Regions from separate parts of the Streptomyces sp. NPDC026500 genome, predicted to be linked through region 2. Evidence: riboswitches for the same ligand, from Rfam matches in the RefSeq annotation. Region 2 holds a riboswitch; the other holds the start of a gene.
The links. Region 2 has a riboswitch for thiamine pyrophosphate ahead of ACZ4N5_RS37865 (purine-cytosine permease family protein). Riboswitches for the same ligand answer to the same signal wherever they lie in the genome.

Region 1: it holds a riboswitch for thiamine pyrophosphate, as region 2 does, so the genes downstream of both, thiO (glycine oxidase ThiO) here and ACZ4N5_RS37865 (purine-cytosine permease family protein) in region 2, are expected to answer to the same signal.

What each region holds. Positions count from the first base shown of each region.
Region 1 is NZ_JBVHQB010000008.1:302,685-309,551, forward strand. Features, by position in the region: gene ACZ4N5_RS17425 (hypothetical protein) at 1-325, opposite strand, end outside; gene metF (methylenetetrahydrofolate reductase [NAD(P)H]) at 382-1,305, opposite strand; gene thiE (thiamine phosphate synthase) at 1,478-2,137, opposite strand; gene ACZ4N5_RS17440 (Rv2175c family DNA-binding protein) at 2,230-2,601, opposite strand; gene ACZ4N5_RS17445 (NAD(P)/FAD-dependent oxidoreductase) at 2,666-3,904, opposite strand; TPP riboswitch at 4,391-4,504, shown strand; gene thiO (glycine oxidase ThiO) at 4,502-5,668, shown strand; gene thiS (sulfur carrier protein ThiS) at 5,665-5,865, shown strand; gene ACZ4N5_RS17460 (thiazole synthase) at 5,868-6,662, shown strand.
Region 2 is NZ_JBVHQB010000031.1:70,548-77,414, reverse strand. Features, by position in the region: gene ACZ4N5_RS37880 (hypothetical protein) at 1-424, shown strand, start outside; gene gndA (NADP-dependent phosphogluconate dehydrogenase) at 772-2,214, opposite strand; gene thiD (bifunctional hydroxymethylpyrimidine kinase/phosphomethylpyrimidine kinase) at 2,412-3,209, opposite strand; gene ACZ4N5_RS37865 (purine-cytosine permease family protein) at 3,275-4,675, opposite strand; TPP riboswitch at 4,667-4,761, opposite strand; gene ACZ4N5_RS37860 (alpha/beta fold hydrolase) at 5,201-6,034, shown strand; gene ACZ4N5_RS37855 (phospholipase) at 6,195-6,867, shown strand, end outside.

The DNA.
Region 1 (6,867 bases), on a different contig from region 2:
GTGACGGGTCGTCGCTCTCCAGGTCCTCCGGCTCGCCGCGGCGGCGCTTGCTGGGCTTGTCCGGCGTGGAGGGGCCGTTGATGGCCCAGCCCTGCGCGAAGCCCTGGCGGAACGAGAGCGTCACATAGGTCTGGCCGACCGTGAAGGCGGCCGCGCCCAGGCCGATCACCACGACGGAGTGCATCAGGACGCCGAGGACCACACCGAGGAAGCCGACGAACGCGAGCAGCCGGAACCGCAGCCGCGCCTTGTACTGCAACAGCACCTCGCCGAGCAGCCACAGCGCGACGATGCCGAATGCCAGATAGAGGACCGTCAAGCCCATGTACGCCCCTCTCCCAGTGGCCGCTACGCAGTGTGTCGTACGCGGGTGCGACCGGTCTAGGCCTGCTGCGGGTGGTGCAGGCCCAGATTCTCGTAGATTTCCAGCGTCGCCGTGGAGTTGTTCAGCGTGATGAAGTGCAGTCCGGGGACTCCCTCGGCCAGCAGCCTCGCACAGAACTCCGTCGCGAACTCGATCCCAATGGAGCGTACAGCCGCCGGATCGTCTTTGACTGTGAGGATCCGCTCTTTCAGGACGTCCGGGAACGAAGCATTCGACAGTTTGGGCAGCCGTTCCAACATCTTCACACTTGTCACCGGCATCACTTCGGGGATGACCGGCGTCGCGCAGCCCGCCGCGTCGACGCGGTCACGCAGCCGGAGGTAGGACTCCGGCTGGAAGAACATCTGCGTGATCGCGTAGTCGGCGCCGGCGCGGCACTTGTCGACGAAGTGGGAGACGTCCAGGTCCCACGTGGTGGACCGGGGGTGCATCTCCGGGAAGGCCGCGACCCCGACGCAGAAATCGCCGGATTCCTTGATGAGGCGCACGAGTTCGGCCGCGTAGGTCAGACCCTTGGGGTGGGGGACCCACTCGGCCATGGGGTCGCCGGGCGGGTCTCCGCGCACGGCGAGCATGTTGCGGATGCCCGCGTCCGCGTACTGCCCGATGATGTTGCGGAGTTCCGCGACGGAGTGGTTGACCGCGGTGAGGTGCGCGACTGGGGTCAGGGTCGTGTCGAGGACGATCTGCTCGGTCTCCTTGACCGTGCCGGCCCGTGTGGAGCCGCCGGCCCCGTAGGTCACGGAGACGAAGTCGGGCGCCACTGCCTCGACCCGCCGCAGGGCGTTCCACAGGTTCCGCTCGCCCTTGGGGGTCTTCGGCGCCGAGAACTCGAACGAATAGGTCTGTTTGCCGGTCGCGAGCATGTCGCGCACGGTGCGTGCGCGATCAGTCCTGGTGGAAGCAGATCCGAGGGCCATACTCGCAGGTTAGTCAGAGGGTGTCGGTCTCCCAACCGAACCGCTGCCATTTGTCCGATCTGTCGATTTCTTGTCCACCCCTCGGACACCCTCGGACGCTCGGGCCCTCGGTCGACGGCCGGCGGCGGCCGGCTGACCTGCCGGGACGCTCCGTGCGGGGCGGCCGCCGTGTCTACGCCTCGCGCAGCCGCTTCGCGAACTCCGCCGCCGCCGCGCCCGGGTCGTCCGCCTCGGTGATCGCCCGTACGACGACGACCCGGCGGGCGCCCGCTTCGAGCACCTCGTCGAGCCGGCCGAGGTCGATGCCGCCGATCGCGAACCAGGGACGGTCGGTGCCGAGGGCAGCCGTGCTGCGGACCAGGTCGAGGCCGGGTGCGTGGCGGCCGGGCTTGGTGGGGGTGGGCCAGCAGGGGCCGGTGCAGAAGTAGTCCACGCCCTCCTGGACCGCGGCGGCCGCGGCCTCGGACTCGGCGTGCGTGGAACGGCCGATGAGCACCTCGTCGCCGAGGATCGCGCGGGCCGCGGGAACCGGGAGGTCTCCCTGGCCCAGGTGCAGTACGTCGGCGCGGACGGCGTGGGCCACGTCCGCCCGGTCGTTGACCGCGAGGAGCTTGCCGTGCCGGGCGCAGGCGTCCGCGAAGACCTGGAGGTGTTCCAGTTCCTCCCCCGCCTCCATGCCCTTGTCGCGCAGCTGCACGATGTCGACTCCGCCCGCCAGGACCGCGTCGAGGAACCCGACGAGGTCGCCCTGACGCCTGCGGGCGTCCGTGCACAGGTAGACGCGGGCGTCGGCGAGCCGGCCCCGCGGGGTCGTGGCGGTGTTCTCGGGCATGCGTGGATCCCCCGTTTGTCGGTGCGCGGGGAGGGCGGCGGCCGGGATGGTCCCGCCCGCCGCGCTCCCCGTGCCGGACGGTCGCGTTCAGGTCAGACGGCGAGCGCCTGGGCGCGGCGCTTCACCTCCGTGCCGCGATTCTCGCTCAGAGCCTGCGCGGGGGTGCCGGGCAGGCTCGGGTCGGGAGTGAAGAGCCACTCGAGGGCCTCTTCGTCGGAGAAGCCGTCGTCCCTCAGGAGCGTCAGGGTGCCGGCCAGGCCCTTGACGACCTTCTGTTCGTCCACGTCGATGAAGTCGGCGGGGACGTGCAGCGCGCGGTTCTCACCACGGCGTACGGCGATCAGCTGGCCGTCCTTGACCAGCTGCCGGACGCGCGTCACCTCGACGCCGAACTGTTCGGCGATGTCGGGGAGGGTGAGCCAGGCGGGGACGAGAGCATCGATCTTTGCGTCAATCTCGGTCACGGGACAAGCCTGCCATCCCGGACCGACAGTCGGAAGCCAAGGGCGTCCGACCTGGGGTGACGGATCAGGCCGTAGCACCCTTCAGCGGCCTCGACGGGTCCGCGAGCAGCTGCGGATCCATGCGTGCGCCCGCTTCGATGAGCCGGCGGCCCTGGGCGAGATCCCTCGGACGGCCCACGGCCAGGAGGGCGACCAGACGTGTCTCGCGGAGCCAGCACACCGACCAGGAGGCGCCCGAGGAGTCGCCGCGCCACACCAGGGTGTCGGCGGGCGCATGGTGGCCGACGTACTGCACGAAGCGGCCGAACTGCTCGGACCAGAAGTACGGCACGGGGTCGTAGGCGGCGGGTGCCTCTCCGACGATGTTCAGGGCGACCGTGCGCGGGCCCTGGAGGGCGTTGTCCCAGTGGTGGACGAGGAGGCGGTCCTCGTAGCGTCCCGACGGGAAGGAGGCGCAGTCGCCGACCGCGTAGACGTCCGGCAGGGAGGTGCGCAGGTGGTCGTCGGCGACGATCTCGCGGTGGGCGCCGAGTTCGATGCCGGAGCCGGCGATCCAGGCGGTCGCGGGCCGCGCCCCGATCCCGACCACGACGGCGTCCGCGGGCACCCGGGAGCCGTCGTCCAGGATCACCGCGCCCGGCTCGATGCGCTCCACGCGCGCGTGGGTGCGCAGCGTGGCCCCGCTGTCCGCGTACCAGGCGGTCATCGGCGCGGCCACCTCGGCGGGCAGTGCTCCGGCGAGCGGCCGGTCGGCGGCCTCGACGACCGTGACCACGCAGCCCGCCTCACGCGCCGCCGTGGCGAACTCGGCGCCGATCCAGCCCGCGCCGACGACCACGATGTCGTGCTGCTGGGTGAGAACGGGACGCAGCCGGTCGGCGTCGTCCAGGGTGCGCAGCAGGTGCACCCCGGGCACGCCTTCGGCGCCCGGCAGCTGGATCGGTTCGGCGCCGGTGGCGACGACCAGGACGTCGTACGGGACGGGTCCCGCGGCCGTGTCCAGTTCGTGGTCGCCGGGACGCACGCCGAGCGCCTCGCGGCCCAGCCTGAGGTCGATGTCCAGGGCCTCGAAGTCGATGTCGAAGGCGGAGCCCTCGGCCTTGCCCAGCAGGACGGCCTTGGACAGCGGGGGCCGGTCGTACGGCTGATGCGGCTCCGCGCCGATCAGCGTGACGGTGCCCGTGAAGCCCTGCTCGCGCAGGGCGACCGCGGTCTGCACTCCGGCCATGCCCGCGCCCACCACGACGACCCGCCGTGCCGTGGGCCCCTGCGACTGAGACTGTGCCTGCGTCTGCTCGCTCACCTGATCACCATAGACACCTGACAGGTACCGCTTACCTGCAAATGGGGTACGCGGCGTCCCTTCCGCAGCGTCCGGTAACCCCGAGTCACTAAGAGCGCTTTTTCCGCAGCCCACAGCGACTCTTAGCAAGGGGAGAGCTGCGGACGCTGAACGCTGCGGAACGACGAAGAGACCACCCGCGCCGGTTCCTCGTGCAGCCCCCCGGCAGAGATCAGGGCCCGGTAAGGAGGCTGTTTTTCGCAGGGGCCAACGGCCGTCGGAGTCCAGGGCGTTGCCGCGCGAGCGTAGCGAGCTGCCAAGGGTCGTGCGGCTGTACGCCGCTCCTTGACCGTGCCGTCCTGCTCGTGGTACGCGAACCGGGTGCGGGTGCCCACCTGGCCCGGTGCCTGGTCGGCGACGGGGGCGAGGACAAGGCCGTCGAGCGGTCGCGCCACGGGCGGAGGCTCCCTTACTGAGACGGAGCGGGGCGGGCTAGGGTGGCCAACGTAAAGCACTCGCGGGAGCCCGGACGCAGCGGGCTGAGAGGGAGGCTGGAGCGGCCTCCGACCGTACGAACCTGATCCGGGTCATGCCGGCGAAGGGAGGGGCTGGACGCCCATGTCGCCTGCACGTTCGTCAGACGTCCTCGTCATCGGGGGCGGAATCATCGGTCTGGTGACGGCCTGGCGGGCCGCGCAACGCGGGTTCACCACCGCGCTCGTCGACCCCGGGCCGGGCGGTGGGGCCGCCCAGGTCGCGGCCGGAATGCTCGCCGCCGTCACCGAACTGCACTTCGGCGAGGAGACCCTGCTGGGCCTCAACCTGGCCTCCGCGCGCCGCTATCCGGACTTCGTCGCCGAGCTGACCGAGGCGACCGGCCAGGACCTCGGCTACCGCCGGTGCGGCACGCTGGCCGTCGCGCTGGACGCCGACGACCGCGCCCATCTGCGGGAACTGCACGCTCTGCAGGTCCGGTCGGGGCTGGAGTCGGAGTGGCTGAGCGGCCGTGAGTGCCGCCGTCTGGAGCCGATGCTCGCGCCCGGCGTACGCGGGGGTCTTCGGGTCGACGGCGACCACCAGATCGACCCGCGGCGCCTCGCGGGAGCCCTGGTCACGGCGTGCGAGCGGGCCGGAGTCGTCCTGCACCGGACCTGGGCGGAGCACCTGACGGTCGCGGGGGACCGGGCCGCCGGAGTGGTCACCACGGAGGGCGCCGAACTCACCGCGGGCCAGGTGGTGCTCGCCGGGGGCAGCCTCAGCGGACGCCTGGCGGGCGTCCCCGACGACGTCGTGCCGCCGGTGCGCCCGGTCAAGGGACAGGTGCTGCGGCTGACCGTGCCGCAGCGGTACGCGCCCTTCCTCAGTCGCACCGTGCGGGCCGTGGTGCGCGGCAGCCACGTCTACCTGGTGCCGCGCGAGAACGGCGAGCTGGTGGTCGGCGCGACCAGCGAGGAGCTGGGCTGGGACACCACCGTGACGGCGGGCGGCGTGTACGAGCTGCTGCGTGACGCCCACGAGCTGGTCCCCGGGATCACCGAACTGCCGCTCACCGAGACCCGCGCGGGGTTGCGCCCCGGCTCACCCGACAACGCACCGCTGCTCGGCCCGACGGCACTGGACGGACTCCTGCTGGCCACCGGCCACTTCCGCAACGGCGTGCTCCTGACGCCCGTCACCGGTGACGCGATGGCCCACGTCCTGACCACCGGCGAACTCCCCGCCGAAGCCCGCCCCTTCAGCCCTCTGCGCTTCGGCGCCGACGCCCTCACGGAGCAGCCCGCATGAACATCGTCGTCAACGGGGAGCGGCAGCGGATCGCCGCGGGAACCGCTCTCGACGCGCTCGTCGCGACCCTCACCCCGGCACCGGCCGGAGTGGCCGCCGCGTTGAACGAAACCGTCGTCCCGCGCGCGCAGTGGTCGTCCACCTCCCTCACCGAGGGCGACCGCGTCGAAGTCCTCACCGCCGTCCAAGGAGGCTGACCATGGCCGACGACCCCTTCGTCCTCGGTGGCAGGTCCTATACGTCCCGGCTGATCATGGGGACGGGCGGCGCGCCCAGCCTCGACGTGCTGGAGCGTTCCCTGGTGGCGTCCGGTACGGAGCTGACGACGGTCGCGATGCGGCGCGTGGACGCCTCCGTGCACGGCTCGGTCCTGTCGGTGCTCGACAGGCTCGGCATCCGCGTCCTGCCGAACACGGCCGGCTGCTACACCGCCGGTGAGGCCGTGCTGACCGCCCGTCTGGCGCGCGAGGCGCTGGGCACCGACCTGGTCAAACTGGAGGTCATCGCCGACGAGCGCACCCTCCTGCCCGACCCGATCGAACTGCTCGACGCGGCGGAGACGCTGGTCGACGACGGCTTCACCGTGCTGCCGTACACGAACGACGACCCGGTGCTGGCGCGCAAGCTGGAGGATGTCGGCTGCGCGGCGATCATGCCGCTCGGTTCACCCATCGGGTCCGGGCTCGGGATCCGCAACCCGCACAACTTCCAGCTGATCGTCGAGCACGCGCGCGTGCCGGTGATCCTGGACGCGGGGGCGGGTACGGCGTCGGACGCCGCGCTCGCGATGGAGCTGGGCTGCGCGGGGGTGATGCTCGCCTCGGCGGTGACGCGGGCTCAGGAGCCGGTGCTGATGGCGGAGGCCATGCGGCACGCGGTGGAGGCGGGGCGCCTGGCCCGGCGGGCGGGGCGCATCCCCCGGCGGCACTTCGCCACGGCGTCCTCTCCCGTCGAGGGCATGGCGGCGCTGGACCCGGAGCGCCCGGCGTTCTGATCACCCCTCCGCACGCCGTCGGTTTCCGGCCGGAGGCCGACGGCGGGTCTCCTGCGGAAGCGCTCGCCGTCGGCCGGTGCGGCGGGGGTGCGGTGTCGGCGCTCCGGGTGCGACCCGCGTGACGTGGACCTAGTGCCCTGGGGCGGACCGCGCGGCGGTGGAGGCCGCGGCCGGTCGCGGGCCGCTCCCGCGACGGTGCACGTTG
Region 2 (6,867 bases):
CGACCTCGACGCGAAGGTGGCCAAGTCCATCGCCGGGCATCCGGGCCTCACCGAGGGGGAGCTGCGCGCCATGGTCGACCGGCACGGAGTCCAGGTCCTTGCCAAGGTGGCGACCAACCCGGACGCGAGTCAGGCGCTGCTGGAGCACCTGACCCGGCACGAACCGCCCGTGCAGAAGGCCTTCCGGGAGATCGCCCGGCACCGGAACGCGACGGCCCGATCCCTGATCCGCTGCTTGGCGGACGAGCGGGCGAGGCCCGTAGCCGCCGGCCACCCGGCACTCCCGCCGCAGGTCATCGTGGAGCTGCTCGCCGACGCGGACTGGCGGGTGGCGGAAGCAGCGGCCGCCAACCCGTCCCTGCCACCCACCGTGATGGCGGATCTCGTGTCTCGGCCGTACGAGCCTGCCGTGCCCGCGAATTGAGACGCTCGGCCCGCCCATCCGAACGGCTCGTCATCGCCAACTCGTCGGCCCGCCAGGCCGAACGGCTCGGCATCGCCAACTCGGCGTCCGCCGTGTCGACTTGATCCCTCAGGCCCACCCGATCCGCGAGGCGGCTGACCGGGCCGGTTGCCCGCGGACGTGTTCGACATCGTGGTCGCTGCCCGCGGCCGGTGTGCCCGGTGCCGCGGGCCGGGCGCCGGCGGCCGGTAGCACCCGGACTCTGCCCGAACCGGTCCACCCTGTGGTGCCCCGCCGGGCCGGACATCCGTCGCTGCGGTTGTCCGGCCGCTCCGCGCCAACTCAGCGCCGGGCGAGGGGCACAGGCGTCACAGGACCTCGGTCTCACCCCGGGTGGTCTCGCCCCACAGCGTGTGGAAGCTGCCCTCGCGGTCGGTGCGCCGGTAGGTGTGGGCGCCGAAGAAGTCGCGCTGGCCCTGGGTGAGGGCGGCGGGCAGCCGGTCGGCGCGCAGGGTGTCGTAGTAGGACAGGGCGGCGGAGAACGCGGGCACCGGGACGCCTCTGCGGGTGGCCGTCGAGATGACCTCGCGCCACGGGACCTGGGCATCCTTGATCTCGGTGGCGAACCCCGCGTCGGAGAGCAGGCTGACCAGGCCGGGATCGACGGCGTACGCGGCGCGGATGCGGTCGAGGAACGCCGCGCGGACGATGCAGCCGCCGCGCCAGATCTTCGCCACCTCGCCGAGGTCGATGTCCCAGCCGTACTCGGCCGCCGCGTCCAGGATCATCTTCCAGCCCTGGTCGTAGGCGATCAACTTCGATGCGTACAGGGCGTGTTCGACCTGGCTGGTGAACCGCTCGGCCTCGGTTCCGGACAGGTCCCAGTGGGTGCCGCCGGGCAGACCGCGGTAGGCGGCGCGCAGTCCGCCCTGGCTGGAGGCGGCGCGGGCGAAGGTCGCCTGCGCGATGGCGGTGACCGGGGAGCCGAGGTCGAGGGCGGTCTGCACGGTCCAGCGGCCGGTGCCCTTCTGGCCCGCGGAGTCGACCACGACGTCCACGAACGGCTCCCCGGTGGAGGCGTCCTTGTGCGCGAGGACCTCGGCCGTGATCTCGATCAGGTACGAGTCGAGGCGGCCCTTGTTCCAGCGCCGGAAGATCTCCGCGATCTGCGCCGGCGTGTAGCCGCCCACGCGGCGGAGCAGGTCGTAGGCCTCGCCGATCAGCTGCATGTCGGCGTACTCGATGCCGTTGTGCACCATCTTGACGAAGTGTCCGGCGCCGTCCGTGCCGATGTGCGTGGCGCAGGGCTCGCCGTCCACCTTGGCGCTGATCGACTCGAACATCGGGCCGAGCGAGGCGTACGACTCCGGGGAGCCGCCGGGCATGATGCTCGGCCCGTGCAGGGCGCCCTCCTCGCCGCCGGACACACCCGCGCCGACGAAGTGGATGCCGCGCTCGCGCAGCGACTGTTCACGACGCCGGGTGTCGGTGAAGTGGGCGTTGCCGCCGTCGATGATCATGTCGCCGGTTTCGAGCAGCGGGGCGAACTCCTCTATGACGGCGTCGGTGGCCGCACCCGCCTGCACCATGATCATCAGGCGGCGCGGGCGCTCCAGCGCGGCCACGAACTCCTCGGCCGACTCGGCCGCCACGAAGGCGCCCTCATGCCCGAACTCCTCGACCAGTGCCTTGGTGCGTGCGGGGGTGCGGTTGTGGACGGCGACGGTGTAGCCGTTCCGGGCGAAGTTGCGGGCCAGATTGCGGCCCATCACCGCGAGCCCTGTGACGCCGATCTGCGCGGTCGCCTTCATGGTGTGCTCCTTGGATCCGGATCTGCCTGCCCGCGTACCTGACGGGCGAGCAGACGACTGTCGCTGTGCCGATCAGTACGCACGACAGGGGCCGAGGTGTTCACCTTCCGGCGCAGGTGGTGCGGCGGATCGCGGGCGGGGTCTCCGGGCGATGTGCGGAGGCGGGCGCTCCGGAACTCCGGCCGACGGCCGGGGGGTCAGCCGTTTCGGCGCAGTCGCCACCCGTGGTCCACGGGCCCGATGCCGGCGCCGAGTGCGAAACCGGCCTCGATCGCGGCGGTCACATACTCCTTGGCCCGCCGTACGGCCTCCGGCACCGAAAGACCCTCGGCCAGGCCCACCGCGACGGCCGAGGCGAGCGTGCACCCGGTGCCGTGCGTGTGCCGGTTGTCGTGGCGCGGCGCGCGCAGCCAGTGCTCCGCCGTTCCGTCGGTGAGCAGATCGACGGCCTGTCCCGGCAGATGGCCCCCCTTCACCAGGACCCAGCGGGGACCGAACGTGAGCAGCCGGTGGGCGGCCCCGCGCATACCCTCCTCGTCCTTCACCTTCACCCCGGTGAGCTGGGCGACCTCGTCGAGATTCGGGGTGGCCACCGTCGCCCGCGGCAGCAATCGGGTCCGTACGGCATCCAGCGCGTCGTCGGCCAGCAGCCGGTCCCCGTGCTTGGAGACGCTCACCGGGTCCACGACGACGGGGGCGCCCACGTCGGACAGCAGTTCGGCGACCGTCGTGACCAGGCCGGGCGACGAGAGCATCCCGGTCTTCACGGCCTGGACGCCGATGTCGTCGACCACGCTGCGGTACTGGGCGCGTACCGCCTCCTCGGACAGCTCCCAAGCGCCCTGCACACCCACGGAGTTCTGCGCGGTCACCGCGGTGAGCACGCTCATCCCATGGGCGCCGAGCGCGAGCATCGTCTTCAGGTCGGCCTGGATCCCGGCGCCACCGCCGGAGTCGGATCCGGCGATCGTCAGGACGCGGGGCGGCGTGGTCATACGAGGTTCCTCTCGGGTACGGGGTCGGGCGCCAGGCCCTCGGCCGGCGGAGCGACGTACAGCCCTCAGGCGCGGCGACGCAGTCGCAGCGGGGCGTAGAGGGCGAGGGCGACGAGGAAGGCCACGTAGTAGGAGAGGTCGGCGCCGTGCAGCGCGTCGGCCACCGGACCGACGTACAGGCCCGTGTCCATGAACGGCACGGCCGCGCCGAACGCCGCGACGAAGGCGACCAGCGAGGGCCATCCGGAGCGCGGACGGGACATCTCGACGGCGATGTCGACCGGGGCGCCGCCGCGCTCCCGCCCGCGGGCGATCCAGTCGACGACGACGATCGCGACGAACCCGGGGATCCAATAGCCCACGAACAGCAGCACGTTCTGGAAGCGGGCCGTGGTGTCGGCGGCGTGCATCCACAGCACCAGCGGAAAGCCGAGCCCGGCGGCCAGGGCGGCGGCCACCGGGCGCGGTATGCGCACCCCCAGGGTCTGCAGCGCGAGCGAACCGCTGTAGTCGTTCATCGCGTTGCTGCACACCGCCGCCAGCGCCACGGCCAGCAGCCCGAACGCGCCCGCCGTCCCGCCGCCCAGCAACGCGTCCACGCCCGCAGCCGTCTGGTCGGTCAGCACCGACGCGCCCCACAGCCCGAGGACCTGCACGCCGACGAAGGACACGACAAGACCGAGCAGGGTGCACCAGAACATCCGCGGGCGGGACGTGGTGCGCGGCAGATAGCGGCTGAAGTCACCGGCGTACGGCGCCCAGGACAGCGAGAGGCTGAGGGCGATGGTGCTGGTGAGCACGAACGCGCCCGCGCGGTCGGCACCGGTCGCGGCCCCGGTCACCGCGGGACGGACGCCGTCCAGCATGCGCCAGGCGATCACCGCGAACGCCACGGCGAGCACGACCGTCATCACGATCTGAAGGCGGTGGATCGCCTCGTAGCCGAGGACGCCGAGAGCCCCCTGGGCAAGCATCATGACGAGCACGCCGAGCCAGAACGGCCAGCCGCACAGCCGCGCCAGCGCGTCCCCGCCGAACAGCCCGATCAGCGCGTCCCACGCGACCGAGGACAGCCACTGGAGCATCCCGGGCAGCACCACCGCCCGGCCGAACGCGAGCCGTGCGAGCGGGAGTTGGCCGGTGCCGGTGAGGCCGCCCCAGGTGCTGAGGTAGGCGGTGGGCAGCGCGCCGAGCACGGTTCCGAGGACGACCGCCGCGAGGGCGGTGGTGAAGTCCAGGCCCAGCGCGATGCCGATGGTGCCGGTGAACACGCCCGTCATCGTCAGGTTCGGAGCGAACCACACGGTGAACAGGCGCCCGGCCCCGCCGTACCGGTTGTTCTCGGGGACCGGCTCGATGCCGTGCCCCTCCACCCGCAGGTCGCCGGGTGCGGCGGGCATCCGTCCGTCGAAGACGGTGGGCCGGCCGTCGGCGGGCAGCCCGCCGGAAACATGCGCCAATGGCATGGAAGACATCCCTCCGCCAGTACGAACTGGTTCAGGTTCGACGGGTGTGATCTCAGCCCTCGGACGGGGCACCCCGTGTCCGGTACTACGACGGACACATTAGCCCGATCGCCCAGGTTGTGGGTACGACGGCTCCCGAGCACGACGGCTCCCGAGCACGACGGTCCCCTGCACGACGGCTCCCGGGCACGACAGCAGTTGTCCACGGCGGCCCCTGCGCGGGGCGGCCCCTGTGCAGGGCGGAGATGCCCGTCCCCGGTCTCCACGGGACGCGGTGGATCGTGTCCGCACGGGACACGGCGGCTCGTCGAGGGCGTCGGGTCCCCCTCGGGTCCTCCATCGGCCCCTTGAGTCACCCACCCGGAGCAGGGCCCGCCCGCACGCTCCGTTTCGTCCGAGCGGTCCGGCCCGGCCTTTCGCAGCGCGGCGCGCGCCGCCCCTCGGTACTGTCGGAAGTGATCGCCGCTCGCTCTCCGCTCCCGGGTTCCCGGACCCCGGTGGCCGGGCGGAAGGAGGCAGGGTGCCGTGACCGTGATCTCCCTGAAGTCCGCGCAGGTGCGGGAAGGGCTCGCCCTCCCGTACGCCGAAGCCGGCTACCCCAGTGGTACACCGGTCGTCTTCGTGCACGGTCTGGCCGACTCCTGGTGGTCCTTCGAGCCCCTTCTGAGGCGCCTTCCGGCGTCCTTGCACGGCTACGCCCCCACACAGCGCGGGCACGGCGACGCCGACCGGCCTCCGGAGGGCTACACTCCCGACGACTTCGCCGCCGACCTGGTGGCCTTCCTGGACGCGGTCGACATCCCCCGCGCCCTCCTGGTCGGGGCGTCCAGCGGCGGCGTACCGGCCCGGATCGTCGCCGGCACCTACCCCGACCGCATCGCGGGTCTGGTTCTGCTCGGCGTTCCCGGCACCCTCGCGGACAAACCGGCGGCGGCCGCGATGGGGAAGGCCCTGGAAGGCCTCTCCGATCCCGTGCCCCGCGCGTTCGTCGAGGACTTCCTGGCCGGTACGGTGGCCCGCCCGATCGCCCGGGGGTTCATCGAGACCATGGTCGAGGAGAACCTCAAACTCCCCGCGTACGTCTGGAGGGAGACCGTGCGCGGTCTCCTCGACGCCGATCTCGGGGCGACCCTCGCGGGAATCCTGGTGCCCACCCTCGTCATCTGGGGCGAGGAGGACGAGTTCCTGCCCCGCGTCGACCAGCAGACCATCCTGGACGCCGTGCACGGCGCGGCCTTCGTCGCCTACGAGGGCACCGGCCATGTCGTCCACTGGGAACAGCCCGAACGCGTGGTCGCCGACATCACCGCGTTCGCCACGCGGATCGAACACCCCGGCACTCCTTACGGCACCGCCTGACCCGGCTCGGAGGGCGCGCGGGATCTGACGCCCGTGCCGGCGCGTGGCCGACCACGATGGTGGACGCGAGCGGGACCGCGACCGTTGACTTGATCTGTACCGCTGACGCTCACACCAGACATGGCATGCTCATGCTCCCCACAGGAAGGGATCACGTGCCATGAGACCGAGCCGACGCTCCCTGCTCGCCGCCACCGCCGTACTGAGCACCGTCTTCGCCGTCCCCGGGCCCGCCGACGCCGCCGAAGTCCCCGCCGAGGGCGCCTATTACGTCCAGAGCGCCACCACGGGACTGAACGCCGCCGACAGTTCGGGCGCGGTCGTCCAGCACAACCCCAAGGGCAACGAGGACCACCAGCAGTGGACCTTGCGTCCGAGCGGCTCCTCCTCCGTCCTCGAAAGCGCCGATACCGCGGGCAGTTGTCTGGGCCGCTCGGGCGACCAGGCCCGGACCGTCTCCTGTGCGAGCGCCGACGCCGTGTGGGAGGTGAAGCCGAGCGGCGCCGACCAGTACGCGCTCAAGGCCCCCGGGACGGAGCGGTACTTGACGGTTGCCGCCAAGCCCTCCGGCTCCAACTACCCTGCCCAGCTGGCGATCGGCTCGCCGGGCGGCCTTGCCTCCTGGTATCTCACGCCGGTCGCTCCCGCGACCCGGCCGATGCCGCCGCAGGACCAACGCACCCTTGACCAGGTCACGTTCCTCACCGCGCACAACGCCTACGCGAACGGCGTCGACGGTGGATTCGCGCCGCCCTTCGTCAACCTGGTGCCCAATCAGACCCGCGGTATCAACCAGCAACTCGCCGACGGTGTCCGCGGGTTCATGCTCGACC